Regions from separate parts of the Streptomyces sp. NPDC019443 genome, predicted to be linked through region 2. Evidence: riboswitches for the same ligand, from Rfam matches in the RefSeq annotation. Region 2 holds a riboswitch; each other region holds the start of a gene.

Region 1 (5,902 bases), on a different contig from region 2:
TCCCCGGACTCGGTGGTCATCTGCTGGGCGGCATTGCGGACATGGCCGCTGACGGTGAAGACCGCGTCCAGTTTCAGGAACGCGCCGTTCGGTCCTGGCCTGATTGAGGTCACGCTGAAGGGTGAACGCTGACAGCAGCGGGCCGTCCCCGGCGTGCACCGGGGCAGCCCGCGTGAATGTAAGGCTAGAAGTCGTCGTCGAAGCCGACCGAGCCCTCGACCGCCACCTGATAGGCGGAGGGGCGGCGCTCGAAGAAGTTCGTCAGCTCCTGGACGCCCTGCAGCTCCATGAAGGAGAACGGATTCTCCGAGCCGTACACCGGGGCGAAGCCCAGCCGGGTCAGCCGCTGGTCGGCGACGCACTGCAGATACTCGCGCATCGACTCGGTGTTCATACCCGGCAGACCGTCGCCGCACAGATCGCGGCCGAACTGCAGCTCCGCCTCGACGGCCTCCTTCAGCATGTCCGTGACCTGCTGCTGGAGCGCGTCGTCGAAGAGCTCAGGCTCCTCCTTGCGGACCGTGTCCACGACCTCGAAGGCGAAGTTCATGTGCATGGTCTCGTCCCGGAACACCCAGTTGGTGCCGGTGGCCAGGCCGTGCAGCAGGCCGCGGGAGCGGAACCAGTACACGTACGCGAACGCGCCGTAGAAGAACAGCCCCTCGATGCAGGCCGCGAAGCAGATCAGGTTCAGCAGGAACCGGCGGCGGTCGGCCTTCGACTCCAGCCGGTCGATCTTCTCGACAGAGTCCATCCACTTGAAGCAGAACTGGGCCTTCTCCCGGATCGACGGGATCTCCTCGACCGCGTCGAAGGCGGCCGCGCGGTCGTCCGGGTCGGGGAGGTAGGTGTCCAGTAGCGTCAGATAGAACTGGACGTGCACAGCCTCCTCGAAGAGCTGGCGGCTCAAGTACAGCCGCGCCTCGGGGGAGTTGATGTGCTTGTAGAGGGTGAGCACCAGGTTGTTGGAGACGATCGAGTCGCCCGTCGCGAAGAACGCGACCAGCCGGCCGATCATGTGCTGCTCGCCCGGCGAGAGCTTGGCCAGGTCGGCCACGTCGGAGTGGAGATCGACCTCCTCGACGGTCCAGGTGTTCTTGATCGCGTCGCGGTAGCGCTCGTAGAAGTCCGGGTAGCGCATGGGGCGGAGAGTCAGCTCGAAGCCGGGGTCGAGCAGGTTTTTGTTTGGCACGGTCTTCTCGGGGGCGGCCGTCGGCGCGGAGCGCCGTCCATCGGGGGTGGTGACCGGGTGACGGGTGGGCATTACTGGCAGGCCTCGCAGGACTCGGGGTTTTCCAGGGAGCAGGCGACGGCGTCGGGGTCGGCCGCCTGCTGTACTGGGGGTGCCCCCGCCGAAGGCAGGGGGAGGATGGGGGTGGCGGACTGAGCCGCGCGGGCGATCCGCGTCGCCGGGCGGGAGCGCAGGTAGTACGTCGTCTTCAGGCCCTGCTTCCACGCGTACGCGTACATCGAGCTGAGCTTCCCGATGGTCGGCGTCTCCAGGAACAGGTTCAGCGACTGCGACTGGTCCAGGAAGGGGGTGCGGGCGGCGGCCATGTCGATCAGGCCGCGCTGCGGGATCTCCCACGCCGTGCGGTACAGCGCGCGGACGTCGGCCGGGATCCAGCTGAAGCCCTGCACCGAGCCGCTGGACTCGCGCAGCGCCTCACGGGTCTGCGCGTCCCACACGCCAAGCTGCTTCAGCTCCTCCACCAGGTAGGCGTTGACCTGGAGGAACTCACCGCTCAGCGTCTCGCGCTTGAAGAGGTTGGAGACCTGCGGCTCGATGCACTCGTACACGCCCGCGATCGAGGCGATGGTCGCCGTCGGCGCGATGGCGAGGAGGAGGGAGTTGCGCATGCCGCTCTCGGCGACGCGGGTGCGCAACGCGTCCCAGCGCTCCGGCCAGTTGAGAGCCACGTCGTAGTGGTCGGGGTGCAGCACGCCACGGGCCGCGCGGGTCTGGGACCAGGCGGGCAGCGGGCCGTTGCGCTCGGCAAGGTCGCAGGACGCCTCGTAGGCGGCGAGCATGATCCGCTCGGCGATCTTCGTGGAGAGTGCCTTCGCCCCGGGCGAGTCGAAGGGGAGGCGGAGCTTGAAGAAGACGTCCTGCAGGCCCATCGCGCCCAGGCCCACCGGACGCCACTTGGCGTTGGAGCGGCCGGCCTGCTCGGTCGGGTAGAAGTTGATGTCGACGACCCGGTCGAGGAAGGTCACGGCGGTACGGACGGTCTCGTCCAGCCGCTCCCAGTCGATGTCTCCCGACGCGAGCACGAACGAACCGAGGTTGACCGAGCCGAGGTTGCAGACGGCCGTCTCCCCGTCGTCCGTCACCTCCAGGATCTCGGTGCACAGGTTCGAGGAGTGGACGACCTTGCCCGGCTCTGCGGTCTGGTTCGCCGTGCGGTTGGAAGCGTCCTTGAAGGTCATCCAGCCGTTGCCGGTCTGGGCGAGCGTACGCATCATCCTGCCGTACAACTCCCGCGCGGGGATGGTCTTGCGCGCGAGCCCCCCGGCCTCCGCCTTGCGGTACGCCGCGTCGAACTCGTCGCCCCACAGGTCGACCAGGTCCGGCACATCGGCGGGTGAGAACAGCGACCACTCGGCGTCGGCCTCGACGCGCCGCATGAACTCGTCCGGGATCCAGTGCGCGAGGTTGAGGTTGTGCGTACGCCGCGCGTCCTCACCCGTGTTGTCGCGCAGCTCCAGGAACTCCTCGATGTCCGCGTGCCAGGTCTCCAGGTAGATGGCCGCTGCGCCCTTGCGCCGACCGCCCTGGTTCACGGCGGCGACCGAGGCGTCGAGGGTCTTGAGGAACGGCACGATGCCGTTGGAGTGGCCGTTGGTGCCGCGGATCAGTGAACCGCGGGCGCGGATGCGGGAGTACGAGAGACCGATGCCGCCCGCGTGCTTGGAGAGGCGCGCGACCTGGTGGTAACGGTCGTAGATCGAGTCGAGCTCGTCCAGCGGGGAGTCCAGCAGATAGCAGGAGGACATCTGCGGGTGGCGGGTGCCGGAGTTGAAGAGCGTCGGCGACGACGGGAGGTAGTCGAGGCGGCTCATCAGCCCGTACAACGCGGCGACTTCGTCCAGGGCGCGCGCGGAGGTGTCCTCGGCCAGCCCGGAGGCGACGCGCAGCATGAAGTGCTGCGGGGTCTCGATCACCTGGCGGGTGAGGGGGTGGCGGAGCAGATAGCGGCTGTAGAGGGTGCGCAGCCCGAAGTAGCCGAAGCGGTCGTCGGCGTCCTGGTCGATCAGCGCGTCGAGACGGACGGCGTGCAGCGTGACGAACTCGGCCGTGCGGTCGGCGATCAGACCCTCGCGGTGGCCGACCGCGACCGACGCGGAGAAGGACACCGCGCCCTGTCCGGCGGCCTCGTCCGCGATGTGACGGGTCAGCAGGCGGGCGGCGAGCCGGGAGTAGGCCGGGTCCTCGGAGATCAGCCCCGCGGCGGCGTCGGTGGCGAGGCTGCGCAACTCGGCCGCGTCCGAACGGGCGTTGCGGCCGCGCAGCGCGGCGGCGGCGACACGTCCCGGGTCGGTGTCCGGCAGATCGGCGGTGAGGTCGGTCAGAGTCCGCAGAAGCGCGGTCCCGGGGCCGTCGGCAGCCTGCTCTGCGATGCCTGAAGCCGGATCGGCTGGCGCGATGGTCACGTGGTGCTCTCCCTCGCTCGGCTCTGGGCCGGCGGGGGCAGGGGGCACGGGCGCACGCCACGGGGCATGGTTCACCGCGTCCACCGGCCCAACCGCGAGGCCCGGACGTCTCGGCACCCGGTTCGGTCGAGCCGGATGCACCGTCGGCAGGTCTTCGGACTGGCCGGGTGCGGCAAAGCGCACCACATCACACCGTTGCGGGACAGTTCCGGATTCGCACCGGATTCCCCTGCGGCGACAGCGAGCATGAGCATACATGTGGGGGCGGGGAGTTGCCGCACCCCCCACATGTTGTGTCGTGGCCGGCTAGAGCTCCAAGTCGTATCGAAGGCCACTCGGTGCGGGCTTGTGGGTCCGTTGGCAGGTTGGAGATCCAGTAGCCGGTCGGGGCCTGCTCGTCGTCAGGTCATTCCACGGGATTGCGGCTCGGTGCGACAGAGGAGGTCTTCGCGTGGGCCATGCGGTCTGGATGGGCCACGCACCCCGGTCGAGGCCGCGTATCACGCGTGATGCGGGTGTAGCGTCCCAGCATGCCGTGGTTTTCGACCGTTGCGGCCGCTGTACTTCTGGCAGCAGCGCTGGTGTTCTTCATCGCTGCCGGGCTCCTGATGCTGCGCACCGTCGGCAAGCGGCAGTTCCTCGGCACGGCCCAGGAGCAGGCGACGTACGAGACACTGCACACCGCCTCGCTCGCCGCACCCCCGCTGCGGGCCACGTTGAACGCGGACAGCGCGCGACGGGCCGGGCGGCATCTGCGGGCGCTGCTCGATGTACCCGCGCTGGCCATGACGGACGCCTCCGGCACCGTGCTGGCCTGGGACGGGTCCGCGCCGGAGCCGGGGCACGACCACAGGGCAGCCGTGCCCGAGCACGCCGGTCGGGCCCTCGCCGCCGGACGCACCGAGGTCATCGGCCCTGGCGATCCACCCTGCAACAGGGCCGACTGTCCGCTGCGGCAGGGCGTGGTCGTGCCGCTGATCGTCGCCGGCCGGCCGGAGGGTGCGCTCGCGGTGTACGCGACCAATGCCTCCACCGGCCTGGTCCGAGCCACCACTGAAGTCGCGCGCTGGGTGTCGACCCAGCTGGAGCTTGCCGAGCTCGACCGCTCGCGCGCGGCCGTCGCGGAGGCGGAGGTGCGCGCGCTGCGGGCCCAGATCTCGCCTCACTTCATCTACAACTCGCTGTCGGCCATCGCCTCCTTCGTCCGAACCGATCCGGCACGGGCCAGGGAGCTGCTGGTGGAGTTCGCGGAGTTCACCCGGTACTCGTTCCGCCAGCACGGTGACTTCACCTCCCTTGCCGAGGAGCTGCGGTGCATCGACCGTTACCTGCTGCTGGAGCGCGCTCGGTTCGGCAGCCGCCTTCAGGTCTCACTGCGCGTGGCACCCGAGGTGCTCTCCGTGGTGGTGCCCTTCCTGTGCCTGCAGCCCCTCGTCGAGAACGCGGTCCGCCACGGCCTGGAGCGCCGTGCGGGCCCCGGCCACCTGGTGATCACGGCGGAGGACGTCGGCAGCGAGGCGTGGATCAGCGTGGAGGACGACGGCACGGGGATGGATCCCGAGCAGTTGGCCGAGACCCTGAAGGGCGAGACGCGGGAGTCCGCGGCGGAGCCGCCCGGTTCCGAGCCTCGGCGTGAGCCGGGGATCGGGCTGCGCAACATCGACGCGCGATTGCGTCAGATCTATGGGGACGCGTACGGGTTGATCGTGGAGACCGCGCCCGGTGCTGGAACAAAGGTGCGGGTGCGGGTGCCGAAGTTTCACCCGCAGGCCGTCCAGAGCGGGCCCGGTCAGGGCTGACAGCGATCGTGCACATCCGGTGCGTGTCGGGCGGGAGGAAGGCTCCACCGCATGTTGGGGGAGCGTTAGCCTGGCCATATGCTCCACGTTCTCGCGGTGGACGACGAGGTACCGGCTCTGGAGGAGTTGGCGTACTTGCTTCGCCGCGACCCTCGCGTGGGCGAGGTCCGGACCGCAAACGACGGCGCACAGGCGCTTCGCGACATCGACCGGGCGCTGGAGGGGGGACGACCGCTCGACGCCGTCTTCCTCGACATCGGCATGCCCGGCCTGGACGGGGTGGCCATCGCCCGCGTGGTCTCCCGTTTCGCCCACCCGCCGGCGGTGGTGTTCGTGACCGCGCACGACGAATACGCGGTGGACGCATTCTCGTTGCATGCCGCCGACTACGTGCTCAAGCCGGTGCATCCGGAGCGGCTGGCTGAGGCGGTGCGCCGCGTCGCCGCCGC
Region 2 (5,902 bases):
TGGAGCGGGGTCAACTCCAGTGCGGTGGCTGCCCGTTGCTGTGCCCGCTCGGTGAGCTGGGTGGTGCTGGGGTCCCGCTCGACGGCCGCCCAGCGGGCGATCCGTACGGCGTCGGCGAGGACCGCCCTCGCCTGGCGGGCCAGTTCCGAGGGAGCGGGAGTGCCCTCGGGAGGCCGGGGGGCCGGCCGGGTACGCCGGGTCGTCACCGCCCGCCGTGCGGTGGCCAGCGATTGCGGGCGGACAAGACGGAGTCTGGAGTTGCGCGCCAATTGCTCATCAGGCTTTCGGGACGTCACGAGGAGCAGTCTTCCCGCTGACGGCCCGAAAGCCCAAACGGAACCTGGTCGGCCGAGCTGTGCGGCCGTCTCGCCGGGGCTGCGCCGGACGGCGTCAGGACCTCGTCAGGACCTCGTCAGGGCTACATCAAGGGAGTGAGGAAGCGGCGGAGGGCTTCTTCGTAGCGTGCCGGGTCGGCGTTCCACATGGCGGCGTGCGGGGCGTGCTGGACCGTGTGCAGGCTGATCAGTTCGGGGCGGCGGGTGGCCAGTTCACGCGACCGCTGCCAGGGGGCGAGCGTGTCGTCCGGGCCGTGGAAGATCAGCGTCGGCACGCGCAGGGACTTCGGGTCCGAGACGTTGAGCAGCCGGTCGCCGTGCAGTCCGGTCCTGCCCTGCGCCGCCCTGACGGCCAGCGGCAACAGGGCCGCGGGGGTCCGGCGGGCGGCCAGATTGCGCAGGGTGGCCTCCCAGTCGAGTACCGGGGAGTCCAGGACGAGCCCGCTGATCCGGTCGCGCAGCGCGGAGTTGGCGGCGGCGTGCAGGGCCATCGACGCGCCGGTGGACCAGCCGTGCAGGACGATGTGCTCGGCGCCGTGGCGCACCGCGAAGCGGATGGCCGCGTCCAGGTCGCGCCACTCGGAGTCGCCGAGGTGGCCGAGCCCGTCGGGGGGTCTGGGGGCGCCCTGGTCCCCTCGGTAGGCGATGTCGAGGACGGGGAACCGCTGGGCATGCAGGAACGGCAGGAGATTCAGCGGGTGCTCCCGGGTCGCGCCCAGGCCGTGCACGGTGATCACCCACGTCTCCCGCGGGCCCGGCACGAACCAGGCGGGCAGCGTGCCGAGTTCGCCGGGGATGCCGACATCGCGGTGGGCGAGGCCGAGCGCGCTCGACGGGTCGCCACTGTGCACCTGCGGGGTGAGCCGCACCCGGCTGCCGGGCTGCAGGCTGCCGCGGCTGACCCGCTCCAGGCGGCGTACGACGGTGTCGACGGGGTGCGACACCCCGTCGAGCACGGGGCCGACGACCGCGTGGACGTCCTCGCTGTGGAGTGCGTACGTGCCGGGGCGCTGTGTGGCGAGGCTGCGGGTCAGGGTCACCTGGCCGTCGGCCGTGGCGTGCACGGTGGGCCGGGGCTCGCCGGGCAGCGGCCGCCCTGGCTGCGCTTTGAGCGCGGCATCGCTTGCGTAGCGGCCGACCGCGATCGCGGCCGCGCCGAGACCTATCAGGGTGGTGACGGCCGCTGCCGTCGCTGTAGCCGGGCGCACCGTTCCAGTGTCGGCATCAGCACGCCTCGCTGCCAGTGGGCGGCGATCGCAGATGGTGTCAGCGGGGCTGGCCGTACCTCTGGAGCTTCTCCGCGGCCTCGCGCAGCTGGGAGCCGGAGAGCAGGCTGGGCGTGTGCCCGGGCAGCGATGCCGCGGCCAGCCAGAGGCGGCACATCCACTCCAGCTGGGCGGTGCGGTCGTATGCCTGGTCGAGGGAGTCGCCGTAGGCGACGGTGCCGTGGTTCTGCAGGAGGCAGGCGGTGCGCTCGCGCAGGGCGTGGAGCATGTTCGCGGCCAGTTCGTCGGTTCCGTACAGGGCGTACCGCGCGACACGGACGGTGCCGCCGAGGGCCGCGGCCATGTAGTGGATGGGCGGGAGCTCGGGGACGAGAGTGGAGACGGCGGTGGCGTGGACGGCGTGGGTGTGGACCACGGCGCCGGCGTTCGTGTTGCGGTAGACCTCCAGGTGGAGCGGGAGCTCGCTGGTGGGGGCGAGCTCTCCGAGGAGCTGGTTGCCGTCGAGATCGACGGCGAGGGCGTCCTCGGGGGTGAGCCGGTCGTAGGGGACTCCGCTCGGGGTGACCAGGACGAGCTCGCCGACCCGTGCCGAGACATTGCCCGATGTGCCCACCACCAGGCCTTCCGCCGCCGTCCTGCGGGCCGTGGCCACGAGGTCTTCCCATGCCCGCTCGATCGCGTCCTGCCGCACCTCATCGGTCATGCGGCGATCCTGTCAGGCGGTGCCGCGGCGGCGCAGGGGCAGGCGGGTGACGGAGATCACACAAAGCGCCGCAAAGGGCCGTTTTTCGCTTCGGCGCGGCGTCGATGCCGCACCCTCCCCGCGCCGTCACCGGGCCGACCCGGAGCCGTCCGACAGGTGGAGTCACGAATCCTCACTTCAGGACACCGCAACGCCCGTCTCAGTTCATCTCCCGTTCATCCAGGTTAACTACGTTCACCGGGCCACTGACGTCAAACGATTGCCTGGGTAAATGGAACACATCACCTTGCTGCTCGCGATTGTGATCGTGACAGCGCTCGTGTTCGATTTCACGAACGGTTTCCACGACACCGCCAACGCGATGGCGACGACCATCTCGACCGGCGCTCTGAAACCCAAGACGGCGGTGGCCATGTCCGCCGTGCTCAACCTCGTCGGCGCGTTCCTGTCCGTGGAGGTCGCCAAGACGATCTCCAGCGGCATCGTCACCGAGGACGGCATCACACCAGAGGTCATATTCGCGGCGCTCGTCGGCGCCATCCTGTGGAACCTGATGACCTGGCTGATCGGCCTGCCCTCCAGCTCATCGCACGCCCTCATGGGCGGACTGATCGGCGCCACCATCGCCTCGGTCGGCGTCGGCGGAGTCAACGGCGGCACCGTCGTCACCAAGGTGCTGATCCCCGCGATCGCCGCCCCGCTGGTCGCCGGCATCGCGGCGTTCCTGGCCTCCCGGCTGACGTACAGGATCGGCAGGAACGCCGACGCGAAGGCCACCGCGAAGGGCTACCGCGCCGGCCAGATCACCTCGGCGGGCCTCGTCTCCCTGGCCCACGGCACCAACGACGCGCAGAAGACCATGGGCATCATCACGCTGGCGCTCGTTGCCGGCGGCGTGCTCTCCCCCGGCTCCAACCCTCCGATGTGGGTCATCCTCTCCGCCGGTCTCGCGATCGCGCTGGGCACGTACCTCGGCGGCTGGCGCATCATCCGCACCATGGGCAAGGGCCTGACCGACCTCCAGCCGCAGCAGGGCTTCGCCGCCCAGACCAGCGCGGCCAGCGTCATCCTCGCCTCCTCGAACCTCGGCTTCTCGCTGTCGACCACGCACTCCTGCTCCGGCGCCGTGATGGGCGCGGGTCTCGGCCGCAAGGGCGGCGTGGTCCGCTGGTCCACCGCCACCCGGATGTTCGTCGCCTGGGGCCTGACCCTGCCGGCCGCCGGTCTGGTCGCCGCGGGCTCGGAGTTCGTGACCAAGCAGGGCGACTGGGGTGTCGCGGCCGTCGCGGCCTTCCTGATCGGCGCCTGCGTCGCCATCTGGTTCGTCTCCCGCCGCCAGGTGATCGACCACACCAATGTCAACGACGTGGCCGGCGACGCCGAGCCCGCCGGTGTTGTGACCGCCGCCATCGCGGCCGTCAGCCCGCCGCCGGCCGGAACGCCCGCGCAGGACCTCAAGACGACCATCCCGGCTCAGCCCCACGCGGCCGACTCCGAGCCGACGACGCAGCCGGCCACGGTGTAAGGACAGATCAGCATGAAAATCGACTGGGCAGCACTCGGTTCCGTCTTCGGCGTGAGCCTCGTCGCCACCGTCGCCCTGGTGGGTCTGTTCACCCTGGGCGTCGTGGGCCTGACCAAGCAGGAGTCTGCGGCCGCAGGGGGCGGGGGCTCCGCGGTCCTGGCGCGCACGGGCGCGTACGCCTGCTTCGCGCTCTGCGCGGCGGCCGTGACGTACGGGATCTATCTGATCGTCGTCTGACGGCGGCTCACTCAGCACAAGGCCGGGCCGGGCACCCCTTCGGGTGACCGGCCCGGCCTTTTTCCGTGCCGTCGATGTGGGGCTCGGCACACTGTCCCACTGCAGGTCAAGGGCGAGTTGACGGGCGTTCTCGCACGTGGTGGACTGCCGAGGCCATCTACGGCGGCAGAAGAGGAAGCCGGTGCAAATCCGGCGCGGTCCCGCCACTGTTACCGGGGGGAGCACTCCCCCGGAAGCCAGGAACTCTCACCGCCGATCACGTCGAACCAGGGCGCGGACACCCTGAGTGAGGACATATCGCCATGCGCGGCTGCGGTTCAGTTCCTGCTGTGGGTACGAAGGCCATTCCAGGCGAGACGTCGGCCTGAACCCATGCGTGCCGACCGCACTTTCGCCTACGGCGCCACTGCCGGCCTGGTCGGCGACCTGCTGCTCGGCGACCCTCGCCGGGGGCATCCGGTCGCCGCGTTCGGACGGGCGGCGGGCGCCGTCGAGCGCGTTCTGTGGCGCGACCACCGTGGCTGGGGCGCGCTGCACACCGCCGTGTGCGCCGGGGGCGCCGCGGCTGCCGCCGCGCTCCTCGCCCGCGGGGTCCAGGGCCGCTCCGCCTCCTCCGTCGCGCTGACCGCCGCCGCCACCTGGGCCGTCGTCGGCGGCACATCGCTGGGCCGTGAGGCGCGGGCAGTCGGAGGCGCGCTGGCCGCCGGGGACGTGGAGGTGGCCCGGGAGCGGCTGCCGCATCTGTGCGGGCGAGACCCGCAGAGCCTGGACGAGCAGCAGATCGCCCGCGCCGTCGTGGAATCCGTTGCCGAGAACACCTCTGACGCGGTGGTGGGCGCGCTGGTCTGGGGAGCTCTCGCGGGTGTGCCGGGTCTGGTGGGTTTCCGGGCGGTCAACACGCTGGACGCGATGGTCGGCCACAAGTCGCCCAGATACGGGCGGTTCGGCTGGGCCTCGGCGCGCCTCGACGACGTGGCCGGATGGCCGGGCGCCCGGCTCACCGCGGGTCTGGCGGTGCTCGCCGGCCAGGACCCGCGCGGAGCCGTACGGGCATGGCGGGACGACGCGAAGAAGCATCCGAGTCCGAACGCGGGCCCGGTGGAGGCGGCGTTCGCGGGGGCGCTCGGCGTACGGCTGGGCGGAACCCTCTCGTACGGCGGACGCGTCGAGCACCGTCCCGTACTCAACGGCACCGGCCGCCCGGTGCAGTTCGGCGACATCGAACGTGCCGTGCGGCTCTCGCGCCGCGTCGGCTGGCTGACACTGGCGGCGTGCGCTGCGGGCCGCGTGGCGGGGCACGCGCTGCGCGTGCGGCGCGCCGGAAAGGGGCGGGGATGAGCAGACGGAAGGCCGGGGGGCTGCTGGTCGCCGGGACCACCTCCGATGCGGGCAAGAGCGTCGTCACGGCCGGGATCTGCCGGTGGCTCGTCCGGCAGGGAGTGAAGGTCGCGCCCTTCAAGGGGCAGAACATGTCGCTCAATTCGTTCGTGACGCGCGAGGGCGCGGAGATCGGGCGGGCGCAGGCCATGCAGGCGCAGGCCGCGCGCGTGGAGCCGAGCGCCCTGATGAACCCGGTGCTGCTCAAGCCGGGCAGCGACCGCTCCAGCCAGGTCGTGCTGATGGGCAAACCGGTGGGCGAGCTGAGTGCCCGCGGCTACCACGGCGGGCGGCAGGAAGCCCTGCTGAGTACGGTCGTGGAGTGCCTGGAAGAGCTGCGGGGCACGTATGAAGCCGTGATCTGCGAGGGCGCGGGCAGTCCGGCCGAGATCAATCTGCGGCGTACGGACATCGTGAACATGGGCATCGCACGGGCCGCACGGCTCCCGGTGCTGGTCGTCGGAGACATCGACCGCGGTGGCGTCTTCGCCTCCTTCTT
Region 3 (5,902 bases), on a different contig from region 2:
CGGCTCCTTCGCCGCCCCCGACGGGGCGTCCACCGCCGAACTGGCCGCACTCAGCCGCGAACTCGCCGCCACCAGCGACCGGCTCGCCGCCTCCCGCGAGCGCGAACGCGCCTTGGAGACTTCCCGCCGCGAGCTCGTCGCCTGGATCTCGCACGATCTGCGCACCCCGCTGGCCGGGCTGCGCGCGATGTCCGAAGCCCTGGAGGACGGCGTCGTGCAGGATCCCGAGCGCTACTTCCGCCAGATCCGCACCGAGGTCGACCGCCTCAACTCCATGGTCGGCGACCTCTTCGAGCTCTCCCGCATCCACGCGGGCACGCTGGCCCTCACACCCACCCGGATGTCGGTGTACGACCTGGTGGGCGAGGCGCTCGCCGGGGCGGACCCGCTCGCCCGCGAGTACGGCGTACGCCTCGTCGGCGACCGTGTCGAGCCGTTCCCGGTCGAGGTGGACGGCAAGGAGATGACCCGCGTCCTGGCGAACCTCCTGGTCAACGCCATCCGCCGGACCCCGGCCGACGGCACGGTGGCCGTCGCCGCCGAGCGCCGCGAGGAGTGGGTCGTGCTGTCCGTCACCGACGGCTGCGGCGGCATCCCGGAGGAGGACCTGCCCCGCGTCTTCGACACTGGCTGGCGCGGCACGCAGGCCCGTACGCCCCCGGCCGGCGCGGGTCTTGGCCTCGCCATCGTCCGCGGCATCGTCGAGGCGCACGCGGGCCACGCCGACGTACGCAATGTGACGGGCGGCTGCCGCTTCGAGGTGTCGCTGCCCGCGGCTGCGGCCCAAGGCCGTTGAGCCACAGGGGTCGTTGAGTCACAGGAGTCGTCGAAACATGAGGCGGTTGAAACGGCGACGGTCCGCATGAGTGACCGCCGAGCCCGCCGGGCAGTCAAACGTCGATGCCCTCGGGGGAGGCGTCGCGATCTGTAACCGGCAATAGGCAGGGGTGGGGACGGTATGGCGCGTAAGAAGGAGTGGGAATTCCTGGACGACCGCGGCCGCCTGGCGGCAGCGGCAACCACACCGTCGAGGCCGGTCGCCTACATCCAGGCCGGGGCGACACTCTTCGACCACGGCATTCGCCCGGTGGGCATCTTCGGCTCCAACCACGACGGCGACACCGCAGACCCGGCCAAGGCCGGCCCCCTGCCCATCGGGGACATCGCCTACCTCGGGTCGGGATCACGCGTGGACGCGGACGCGGTCCTGCGGGCGGACCCCGACCTGGTGGTCGCCGTCGCCTACGGCACCGATCAGGTGTACGGCCTGGATCCGGACACGGCGAAGTACATCGAGGAACGGGTCCCGGTGGTGGTCTTCGACGTGGGACAGGGCCGCTCACTCGGTGACGTACGCGACCGGTTCACGGCGCTCGCCCGGTCGCTCGGAGCGGACGCCGACAGCTCGGGTGCGGTGGAACTCGCCCGTGCGGAAGGCCGGTTACGTACCCTCGCGGCCCAGGCCGCCGGGTTACGCATACTGGCGCTGTCGCCCGCCACCCCGGACAGTGTCCACCTCGCCAGGCCCCGAGCCTGGGCGGACCTGCGGGCGCTGGCCGACTACGGTGTCGGCCTGGTGGAGCCCGAGCGCGGACCGGGTGCCAGCTGGTCCACCGTCGACTGGACGGCGGCTGCGTCGCTGCGGCCGGACATCGTGCTGAGCGACGTACGCGCCAATGCCCTGCCGGTCGACCGGCTCAGCGCGATCGAGGCGTGGCGGCCTGTGGCGGGCGGGGCGCGGCTGGTGCCGTGGAACCCCGAGATTCCGTGCAGCCACCTCGCGCACGCACGCTTCTTCGACGCTGTCGCTGACGCGGTGGAGGCGTCTGCGGGATAACTGGGCTTCGCCCCAGACCCCGGTACGTCCTTCGGGCGTTGTCCTCAATCGGCCGGACGGGCTTGATTTCCGCCCGGTCGGCCCGAAGATTCGGGCCGACCGGCGGGAAATTCCGGCCTGGTGGCGATCCCCCCGGACGAAGTCCGGGGGGAGTTTGAGGCGCGGTCCCGGACGCGAAATCCAGCCTCGCCGACGGGAAAACTCAGCCCCGTGGGCGTTTGAGGCGCGGGGTCCGGGGCGGAGCCCCAGCTCGGTCAGTTCGCGGCGGCTGTCGCCCGCGACGCGCCCTTCCCGTCTGCCGCCGTCTCGGTCGCCGGGGTGAGGAGCCGTTCGGCGAGGTACCCGAAGACGAGTCCGAAGCAGGTCCAGAGGGTGACCTGGATGGCAAGCGTGGCCAGCCGGAACTCCCAGACCACGGTTGCCGGGAAGCCCTTCGGCACCTCGTTGAACGAGGGCAGGAAGGCGAAGGCGAGACCGGCGGCGACGACGAACGCGGCCGCGGCGGCGACGGTCGCGTTCCAGTTGCCAAGACGGGGAGCCAGGCGTTTGCCGAGGATCACCGCGGCGACCGTGAGCAGGACGCTGAGCACGATCATCAGGAAGTACAGCGTGGTGCGTTGGCCGATCGTGTCGGGGTCCCCGACGGCCGGTGGGTTCGGCGGGTACTTGAGGAACGGCACGACGTACACGCTCAGCAGCGCGCCGAGAGCGACCAGCAAGGCTGTGGCGCGCGGGCTGAACCGGCCGATGCGGCCGAGTGCGACGGCGAACGCGAGGGCGGCGATGCCGCCGATCGCGACGCCGAAGACCAGTACGCCGGTGGCGAGACCGCCCGTGGACTGCATGGCGCGGCTGACGAGTTCCTCGCCGCCGTCCCCGTGATCATGGCTGTGGCTCTCCTCGAACGCGATGGCGGCGTCCACAGGGGACTCACCGAGCAGATACGCGACGACGAGAGCGAAGACACCGGCGATCAGGCCCGCGAGCATGCCGCGGCCGAGCAGGCCTCTGACAGATATGGAGTTCATGGTGTTTCCCCTGAGCTCTGAAGAAGTTCTAGTGGCAGGGGAATCCGAGCAGATGGCGTCCGTCGTGGACCCACTCGTGGACGTTCTCGCCGGAGATGAGCGAGGTGGCGCCCTGCTCGGCGCCGACGAAGTAGAGCAGGACCAGCATGAGAACGCCGAAGAAGAGCGCCCAGGGGGCGATGGCCGTGAGCGAGATGGGGGTGATGGCCGGTGCGGCGGTGGCGGGCGCAGCAGACTGTGCCATGGCAGAACCTCCTGGGGGAACACGCGTCCCGATCGTGGTGCCTGAGACGAAGGTGCTGGGTCTGACTTCCCGCGGGGAACGGGTACACAGTGGCGCGACCGTGCCGGATTCTCACCGGGCTTCCGTCACACCGTCGTCAATGTCCACGAGACCGTACCGCTTGCGGGCCTGCACCGCTACGGCGCAGGGGCGCGTGACCGGGCGCCCGAACGCCCATGATGTGCTTGTTCCTTGGCCGAGAAGGGGAGGGGAGCGCACGGGATGACGGTACGGGTGATGTTGGTCTCACCTGCGACGAACGCGGCGCTGCGGGAGGCCCGTTTCGACGCCGACGCGCCGCTGGACGAGTCGGGAGCACGCCGCGCCCGCGCCGCCGCGGGTGCGCTGCCGCGCGCCGACCGGCTCTTGAGCGGCCCGTCCGCGCGCTGCCGGGAGACAGCCGCCGAGCTGGGCCTGCGGGCGGAGCCCGCCGAGGCCCTCGGCGACTGGGACTTGGGCCGCTGGCGTGGGCGACGACTGGACGAAGTGAGCGCCGGCGAGCCGGAGTCGGTGTCGGCGTGGCTCAGCGACCCGTCGTGCACACCGCACGGTGGTGAGTCACTGCGGTCGCTGTGCACGCGGGTGGGCGCGTGGCTGGAGTCGCTCCCGCCCGACGGGGGCCGTGTCCTCGCGGTCGTCGACCCGGCGGTGACGCGGGCGGCGATCGTGCAGGCGCTGTCCCTGCCGCCTGAGGCGTTCTGGCGGCTGGACGTCGCCCCCCTGACCCTGACGGAACTCACCGGGCGCGGGGGCCGCTGGAACTTGCGGTGCGGACGCCCGCTGGGCCCGGAGGCCGGCTGACACCCACGCTCACTGCCCCTCGGCCGGCAGTGGCTGTTCCGTCCAGATGACCTTGCCGTCCGGGGTGTACCGCGTGCCCCAGCGTTCCGCGAACTGGGCGACCAGGAACAGTCCCCGGCCGCCCTCGTCGGTGGTCGCCGCCTGGCGCAGGTGCGGGGACGTGCTGCTGTGGTCCGAGACCTCGCAGATCAGGGAGCGGTCACGGATCAGCCGTACGCGTATCGGGCCCGTGGCATACCGGATCGCGTTGGTGACCAGCTCGCTGAGGATGAGCTCCGTCGTGAAGGCCTCCTCCTCCAGACCCCACTCGGCCAGCTTGTGGGTGACGGCGGACCGCACCTCGCCCACGGCCGACGGGTCGGACGGCACCTCCCAGTCGGTCACCCGGCTGGAGTCCAGGACGCGCGTACGGCCGACGAGCAGCGCGATGTCGTCGCGCGGGCGTTCCGGCAGCAGCTCCTTCAGCACCGCCTCGCAGGTTTCCTCCGGGCTCCGGTCCGCGTGCTCCGCCAGCGTCTGGCGCAGCAGCGCCAGGCCGTCGTCGATGTCGCGGTCGCGGTCCTCCACGAGCCCGTCCGTGTACAGGACCAGGCGGCTGTCCTCGGGCAGCTGAAGGTCCAGGGTCTCGAAGGGCAGTCCGCCGAGCCCGAGCGGCGGGCCGCCGGGCACATCGGCGAAGACCGCGGTGCCGTCCGGGTGGACGATGACGGGCTGGAGATGGCCGGCCCGTGACATCGTGCAGTGCCCGGACACCGGGTTGTAGATAACGTAGATGCAGGTGGCTCCGGTGACCCCTTCCGTGCCGTCCGCGGTCTCGTCCTGGTCGATGCGGGCGACCAGCTCGTCGAGGTGCCACAGGAGCTCGTCGGGCGGCAGATCAAGGCTGGAGAAGTTGTGGACCGCGGTCCGCAGCCGGCCCATGGTCGCCGCGGCGTGCAGGCCGTGGCCCACGACGTCGCCCACCACAAGCGCCACCCGGGCGCCGGGCAGCGGGATGATGTCGAACCAGTCCCCGCCGACGCCGCCGAGCCCGCCGAGCCCGGCCTGCGCGGGCCGGTAGCGGTACGCGACGTCGATGGCGTTCTGTTCGGGCAGGCCGCGCGGCAGGAGACTGCGCTGGAGGGTCACCGCCATGGTGTGCTCGCGGGTGTAACGGCGGGCGTTGTCGATGCTGACCGCGGCCCTCGCGACCAGCTCCTCCGCGAGAGACAGGTCTTCCTCCTCGAACGGCTCGGGCTTCTCGGAGCGCCAGAACATCGCCACGCCCAGAATCACGCCGCGGGCGCGCATCGGCACCGCGATCATCGAGTGGATTCCGTGCTCGACGAGCTTCCTGGCCCGCACCGGATCCTGCTCCTGCCACCCGGTGTACGCGGCCAGATCGGGCTCCATGACCGCCTCGCCCCTGCGGATGCCGAAACCCAGCGGGGTGGACGGCACAAAGTGGATCAGCTTGCCCAGCGGGTAGAGCGCGGTGTCGTCCCGCCGTCCCCTGAAGGCCAAACGGCGCATGTCGTGGTTGGTGCCCGCGGCAGTCGGTTCCTCGCCGCGCAGCACCTCCTCCACCAGGTCGACGGTGGCGTAGTCGGCGAACCGGGCCGCGGCGAACTCCGCCAGCTCCTCGCAGGTACGTACCACGTCCAGGGTGGTGCCGATCTCCGTACCGGCGTCGTACAGCAGCTTCAGACGCCCCCGCGCCACATCCGCCTTCCCGGTCAGCGCCCGCAACTCGGTGGTGTCGCGCAGCGTCGCGACGCTGCCGGGCGGGCCGCCGTCCTGGTCCGTCGGCCGCTGGTTCACGGCGAGCAGCCGGTCCCCGACCAGATGCACCTCGTCGGTGGCGGTCCGCCCGGAGGCGAGCAGCCTGGCGGTGAGCGGGTCGAGGCCGAGCTCGGTGACCGGGCCGCCTTCCACGTCCGAAGGCAGATTGAGCAGCCTGCGCGCCTCGTCGTT
Region 4 (5,902 bases), on a different contig from region 2:
AGTTGTAGGACTGTGCCCCGGATGCATCCCACGATCGACATCGACAGCTATGTCAAGGGCGTGCGGGATGGATCGCGGGCCTACATCGCCCGCGCCGTCACGCTCGTCGAGTCAACCCGCGCCGATCACCGGGCGCTCGCCCAGCAGCTGCTGACCGAGCTGCTGCCGTACTCCGGAGCGGCACGGCGAGTGGGCATCAGCGGCGTGCCCGGCGTCGGCAAGTCGACGTTCATCGACGCGCTCGGCACGATGCTCACCGGTCTCGGCCACCGGGTGGCGGTGCTGGCCGTCGACCCGTCGTCGACCCGTACGGGCGGCTCCATCCTGGGTGACAAGACCCGGATGGAACGGCTCGCGGTGGACCCCGCGGCGTTCGTGCGGCCCTCCCCCACCTCCGGCACGCTGGGTGGGGTGGCCAAGGCGACGCGCGAGACCATCATCGTGATGGAGGCCGCCGGCTACGACGTCGTGCTCGTCGAGACGGTCGGCGTCGGCCAGTCGGAGACCACTGTGGCCAACATGGTGGACTCCTTCCTGCTGCTGAGCCTGGCCCGTACCGGTGACCAGCTCCAGGGCATCAAGAAGGGTGTACTGGAGCTGGCCGATGTCATCGCCGTCAACAAGGCGGACGGCCCGCACGAGCGCGACGCCCGCTCGGCGGCCCGTGAACTGGCCGGTGCGCTGCGGCTGATGCACCCGGCCGACGCGGCGTGGACTCCCCCGGTCCTGTCCTGCAGTGCACGCGAGGGCACCGGCCTCGACACCCTCTGGGAGCGTCTTGAGCAGCACCGGACGCTCCTCGACTCGACGGGCCGGCTCGCCGCCAAGCGCCGTGACCAGCAGATCGACTGGGCGTGGGCGATGGTCCACGACGAGCTGCGGGACCGGCTGCACGGCCATCCCGAGGTACGGGCGCTCGCGCCCGGGCTCGAACAGCAGGTGCGGAACGGGGAGTTGACGGCGACGCTGGCCGCCGAGCGCATTCTGGAGGCGTTCCAGCGGCGGTAGCGGGTCCGGGGCGGGCGCGAGTCCCGCAACTGGCTCCGCCCCGGACCCCGCGCCTCAATCCCCCAGACTTCGTCCGGGGGACCCCCACGGGGCTCTAAAGGGGCAGCCCGGACCGGACCTGTCGGGCCGCGGCGGCCAAGTGCTCCAGTGACGTACGTACCTCGGGCCAGCCGCGGGTCTTCAGACCGCAGTCGGGGTTGACCCACAGCCGCTCGGCGGGAATCGCGTCAAGTCCCTTGCGCAGCAGTGCGGTTGCCTCCTCGATGCTGGGCACCCGCGGTGAGTGGATGTCGTAGACGCCGGGACCCACCTCGCGCGGATACCCGGCGGTGGCGAGTTCGTCGGCAACCTGCATATGGGAGCGGGCGGCCTCCAGGCTGATGACATCGGCGTCGAGGTCGTCGATGGCCTGGAGGATGTCGCCGAACTCCGCGTAGCACATGTGCGTATGGATCTGGGTGTCGGGACGTACGCCGCCGGTGGTGAGGCGGAAGGCCTGTGTCGCCCAGGCCAGATAGGCCTCGTGGCCGGCCTTCCGCAGCGGCAGCGTCTCGCGCAGCGCCGGTTCGTCCACCTGGATGACCGAGGAGCCCGCGGCCTCCAGATCGTTCACCTCGTCGCGCAGGGCCAGAGCGACCTGTCGTGCGGTGTCCGCGAGCGGCTGGTCGTCGCGGACGAAGGACCAGGCGAGCATGGTGACGGGCCCGGTGAGCATGCCCTTGACGGGGCGACTGGTCAGCGACTGGGCGTACCGGGTCCAGCGGACGGTCATCGGGTCGGGCCGGGAGATGTCACCGGCCAGGATCGGCGGCCGGACATAGCGGGTGCCGTACGACTGGACCCAGCCGTGCCGGGTGGCGAGGTAGCCGCTGAGCTGCTCGGCGAAGTACTGCACCATGTCGTTGCGTTCGGGCTCGCCGTGTACGAGGACGTCGATGCCGGTCTTCTCCTGGAAGGAGATGACCTCCCGGATCTCGGCCTCGATCCGCTTCTCGTACCTCTCGGTGTCGATGCGTCCGGACCTCAGGTCGGCCCGCGCGGTGCGCAACTCGGTGGTCTGCGGGAACGAACCGATCGTGGTCGTGGGAAGGAGGGGCAGGCCGAGGCGCGAGCGCTGGGCGGCGGCACGCTCGGTGTAGGGGAGGCTGCGCCGGGTGCCGGCCTCGGAGACGGCCGCGCAGCGGGCCCGTACAGCCGGGTCGTGGGTGAGCGCGGAGGTGGCGCGGGAGAGCAGGTCGGCCCGGTTGGCGGCGAGTTGGGCGGCGATGCTGCCGGCGCCTTCGGTCATTCCGCGGGCCAGGGTGACCACCTCGGCCGTCTTCTGGCGGGCGAAGGCCAGCCAGCGCGCGACCTGTGTGTCCACGTCCCGTTCCGCGGCCGCGTCGAGGGGCACGTGCAGCAGGGAGCAGGACGCCGCCACATCCACCCGGTCGGCGAACCCCAGCAGGGTGGCGAGTGTGGCGGTCGACTTCCCGAGGTCGTTGATCCATACGTTGCGGCCGTCGACGACTCCGGCGACGAGCCGCTTGCCGGGCAGCCCGCCCACGGCGGCGAGGTCGCCGAGGTTGGCGGCGGCAGGCCCGGTGAAGTCGAGGGCGAGTCCGTCGATCGGCGCTTTGGCCAGCACGGGGAGGGCGTCGCCGAGCCGGTCGAAGTAGGAGGCGACCAGGAGTTGGGGCCGGTCGGTCAGTCTGCCCAGCTCCCGGTAGGCGCGGGCCGCGGCGTTCAGCACGGCCCGTGGCTGGTCCTGGACCAGGGCCGGCTCGTCGAGCTGCACCCACTGCGCGCCCGCGGCCCGCAGGTCGCAGAGCACTTCGGCGTACACCGGAAGCAACCGGTCGAGGAGGGTGAGCGGTTCGAAGTCTGCGAGCACGCCCGGCGCGGGCTTGGCGAGCAGAAGATAAGTGATGGGTCCGACGAGCACCGGACGGGCGGTGAGACCGAGCGCGAGCGCCTCCTTCAGCTCGGCGACCTGCTTGGCGGAGTCGGCGGTGAACGCGGTGTCGGGGCCGAGTTCGGGCACGAGGTAGTGGTAGTTGGTGTCGAACCACTTGGTCATTTCCAGGGGCGCGACGTCCTGGGTCCCGCGCGCCATGGCGAAGTAGCCGTCGAGCGTGCCGGCCTCGACGGCCGCACGGTGGCGCGCGGGAATGGCGCCGACCATGACGCTGGTGTCCAGGACATGGTCGTAGTACGAGAAGTCTCCGGTGGGCACTTCATGGATGCCGGCCTCGGCGAGCTGCTGCCAGTTGGCGCGGCGCAGTTGAGCGGCTGTCTCCCGGAGGGCGTCGGCTCCGACACGGCCCTTCCAGTAGCCCTCGATGGCCTTCTTCAGTTCCCGGTCGGGGCCCTGGCGCGGATAGCCGTAGACAGTGGCCCTGGCTCCGGCGGCTGAGGATGTGCTGGTCACGGAACTCTCCTTCGCGAGTACTCGTCAGGCGACCCCGGAGGGGATCGTGGAACGCGAAGGAACGGCAACCGGAGCAGCGACCGGCACGCCTGTGCCTGTGCTGCCCGTACCGCCGACCCGCCCACGAGGTCACCGAGATCTCCGCGCACGTCGGTCGCGCACGGGCAGTGGCAGGTCTTCGGACTTGTGGGCACGCCTTCCTCGTACGTGTCGTACGAAGGCACCTACTGGCCGTCGCTTCCCGGATCCGGTGCCGGATCCAGTGCGTATGACGGCGGTCGTTCCCACTTACCGCTGCGGGGCAGTTCCGGATTTCCACCGGATTCCCTCTTGCGACGCGCCTGCCTGGAGGGCAGGGCGAACCAACTGCGAGACCCACCCTAGGCGCTGCCCCTCGCAGGGGACACCCCGCCCCCGGTGGGGGCGGGCGGGGGTGTCAGCTTCCGGTCCTCCTCACTTCCCCGGTCGGGCGGCGTCCCCGACGCGCAGGCCGGATCCGGCCACGCGTGCCTTGATGCCGTCGCGCTCCACGGTGATGTCCCGCAGACGCAGCTCGCTGAGCGAGTCGGGCAGCTCGAAGGAGAGGGAGAGCCGCTCCGAGAGCTCCGGCGGCCGGACCGCGAGCAGTCCCTTGACCAGCGCGGGGTCGATGCCCGCTTTCTCCAGCAGCTGTGGATGCGCGATCACCACATCGACGAGGTTCACCTTCATCAGACGCTCGGCGAACTTCGGCGCTCCGGTGAGCCGGTGGAGTTCCTCCTCGCTCCGCAGCGCCCGGCGCACCTGCTCCTTGGACACTCCGAGCCGGTCCACGATTGCGGGCACCGCCAGCAGTGCCTTCGCGCGGGCTGCTTCGCGGCTGATCCGCTCGGCCGTCTCGCGGTGCAGCCGCAGTCCCGAATGGTCTGCGTCCTTGCCGGGCCGGTAGGTGGCGACACCGGGAATGTCGAGCTGCATGCCGTCGAGGGTGGTGGTGAGGGCCCGGCTGTTGTCGCGCCGGATGTGCGCACGGGCACGTACGCGCAGTTCCTGGCCGGCGATGGCCAGTTCGCCGTTCACGCGCACCCCGTCGGCGCCGCTGCCGGTGAACCGGAGCTGTGAGGCGCCCAGTTCGCGGTTGAGGTCGTCGAAGGAGAGCAGCACCTCGCCGTCGAGGTTGCCGATGACGGCGCCCTTGATCGAGGTCGGGGCGTCGCCGACGATGCGTACGTCCTTGGCGGTGGCCCGCACTTCGGCGAGCGAGACGCGGTCGGCGGAGACGTCCGGCACGGTGACGTCAACCTGGTCGATCCGCTCGTCGATGAGCTGGGTGAGGAAGGGGAAGCCGTGGATGTCCACGTCCGGCCTGGTGGCGAGTGAGAGCGACTGCTGGAGTTTGTCCGCCGCCTTGCTCTGCGCGTACGCCTCCGCGAGCCGGTCGGCGAGCAGCAGACAGACGGTGCACAGGAGCGCCGCGACGGTCAGCTTCACCACCGCGGGCAGAGCCGCGAGACGGCTCTGCCCGCGGTGGTTGGGCGGTGACCAGTCGTCCTCGTCGTCGAGGTCCGAGGTGAGCCCGAGCTCCAGCGGGTCCCGCGGGACGTAGTTGGCGTAATCGGGTTCCGGGTCTGCCAGTTGAGCGAGTTCTTCGTACGGATTTCGTGAATGCGCTGATATGCGTGTGGGGGGTCGCATCGGCTCATCCCACCACGCGAGCCACCCTCGAACGCAAGTCCTACCGTGCGTACGTAATGGTTTGAGCCAAAATTTCGGCGATCCGCCGTCTGCCGGGCCGGCTCGCCGGGCGGCACCGAGGGACGCCCGTCCGACGACGGGTACATATCGGCGAACACACCTTCCGGGAACAACGCATCCCGGTGCTCGGCCAGGAACCCGAACACGCTCCCGGCCGGAATCAACTCCCGGCACGTGGCTCACACATCAGGCCCGACCGGCTGCCTGGGCGGCCGTCCCATCATGCAAACGAGTCTGGCCCCAGACGACATGATCCGGGACCAGAACACCACGACATCTTCATCAGCCTTCTAGCCCAGGACCTTGAGGATCTCGGCGGCGAGCGGGGCGGACGAAGCAGGGTTCTGGCCGGTGATCAGGTTGCGGTCCACGACCACCTTCGGGGCCCACGGCTCGCCCTCCTGGAAGTCCGCGCCGAGTTCGACGAGCCGGTTCTGGAGCAGCCACTTCGCCTTGTCCGCCAAGCCCGCCTGCGTCTCCTCCGCGTTGGTGAAACCGGCCAGCCGGTAGCCGGTGAACGGCCAGGAGCCGTCCTCGCGCTCCGCGGCGAGCAGCGCGGCCGGCCCGTGGCAGACCACGCCGAGCGGCTTGCCGGAGTCCAGGGCGGCGGTGAGCAGCTTGCCGGAGTCCGCGTTGACGGCCAGGTCCTCCATCGGGCCGTGGCCACCGGGGTAGAAGACCGCGTCGTAGTCGGCCAGGTCGGCCTCCTCCAGCTTCAGCGGTCGCTGCAGGGCGGCGATCGAGGCCAGC

The links. Region 2 has a riboswitch for cobalamin ahead of ACH492_RS19850 (cobalamin biosynthesis protein). Riboswitches for the same ligand answer to the same signal wherever they lie in the genome.
Region 1: linked by a shared signal. The riboswitch ahead of ACH492_RS07760 (ribonucleoside-diphosphate reductase subunit alpha) and the one ahead of ACH492_RS19850 (cobalamin biosynthesis protein) in region 2 are both predicted to bind cobalamin.
Region 3: linked by a shared signal. The riboswitch ahead of ACH492_RS01035 (CbtB-domain containing protein) and the one ahead of ACH492_RS19850 (cobalamin biosynthesis protein) in region 2 are both predicted to bind cobalamin.
Region 4: linked by a shared signal. The riboswitch ahead of metE (5-methyltetrahydropteroyltriglutamate--homocysteine S-methyltransferase) and the one ahead of ACH492_RS19850 (cobalamin biosynthesis protein) in region 2 are both predicted to bind cobalamin.

Annotation. Positions count from the first base shown of each region.
Region 1 covers NZ_JBIRYJ010000002.1:337,190-343,091, forward strand. The annotation lists gene ACH492_RS07755 (ribonucleotide-diphosphate reductase subunit beta) at 185-1,141, opposite strand; gene ACH492_RS07760 (ribonucleoside-diphosphate reductase subunit alpha) at 1,264-3,654, opposite strand; cobalamin riboswitch at 3,782-3,915, opposite strand; gene ACH492_RS07765 (sensor histidine kinase) at 4,185-5,453, shown strand; gene ACH492_RS07770 (LytR/AlgR family response regulator transcription factor) at 5,532-5,902, shown strand, end outside.
Region 2 covers NZ_JBIRYJ010000005.1:548,307-554,208, reverse strand. The annotation lists gene ACH492_RS19875 (hypothetical protein) at 1-296, opposite strand, end outside; gene ACH492_RS19870 (alpha/beta hydrolase) at 419-1,543, opposite strand; gene ACH492_RS19865 (class II aldolase/adducin family protein) at 1,602-2,264, opposite strand; gene ACH492_RS19860 (anion permease) at 2,536-3,789, shown strand; gene ACH492_RS19855 (hypothetical protein) at 3,802-4,026, shown strand; cobalamin riboswitch at 4,149-4,293, shown strand; gene ACH492_RS19850 (cobalamin biosynthesis protein) at 4,399-5,364, shown strand; gene ACH492_RS19845 (cobyric acid synthase) at 5,361-5,902, shown strand, end outside.
Region 3 covers NZ_JBIRYJ010000001.1:223,205-229,106, forward strand. The annotation lists gene ACH492_RS01020 (sensor histidine kinase) at 1-796, shown strand, start outside; gene ACH492_RS01025 (ABC transporter substrate-binding protein) at 959-1,837, shown strand; gene ACH492_RS01030 (CbtA family protein) at 2,092-2,865, opposite strand; gene ACH492_RS01035 (CbtB-domain containing protein) at 2,894-3,109, opposite strand; adenosylcobalamin (AdoCbl) riboswitch at 3,113-3,260, opposite strand; gene ACH492_RS01040 (histidine phosphatase family protein) at 3,371-3,949, shown strand; gene ACH492_RS01045 (SpoIIE family protein phosphatase) at 3,959-5,902, opposite strand, start outside.
Region 4 covers NZ_JBIRYJ010000003.1:380,047-385,948, forward strand. The annotation lists gene scpA (methylmalonyl-CoA mutase) at 1-8, shown strand, start outside; gene meaB (methylmalonyl Co-A mutase-associated GTPase MeaB) at 22-1,008, shown strand; gene metE (5-methyltetrahydropteroyltriglutamate--homocysteine S-methyltransferase) at 1,103-3,418, opposite strand; cobalamin riboswitch at 3,570-3,800, opposite strand; gene ACH492_RS12130 (DUF2993 domain-containing protein) at 3,872-5,092, opposite strand; gene ACH492_RS12135 (type 1 glutamine amidotransferase domain-containing protein) at 5,443-5,902, opposite strand, start outside.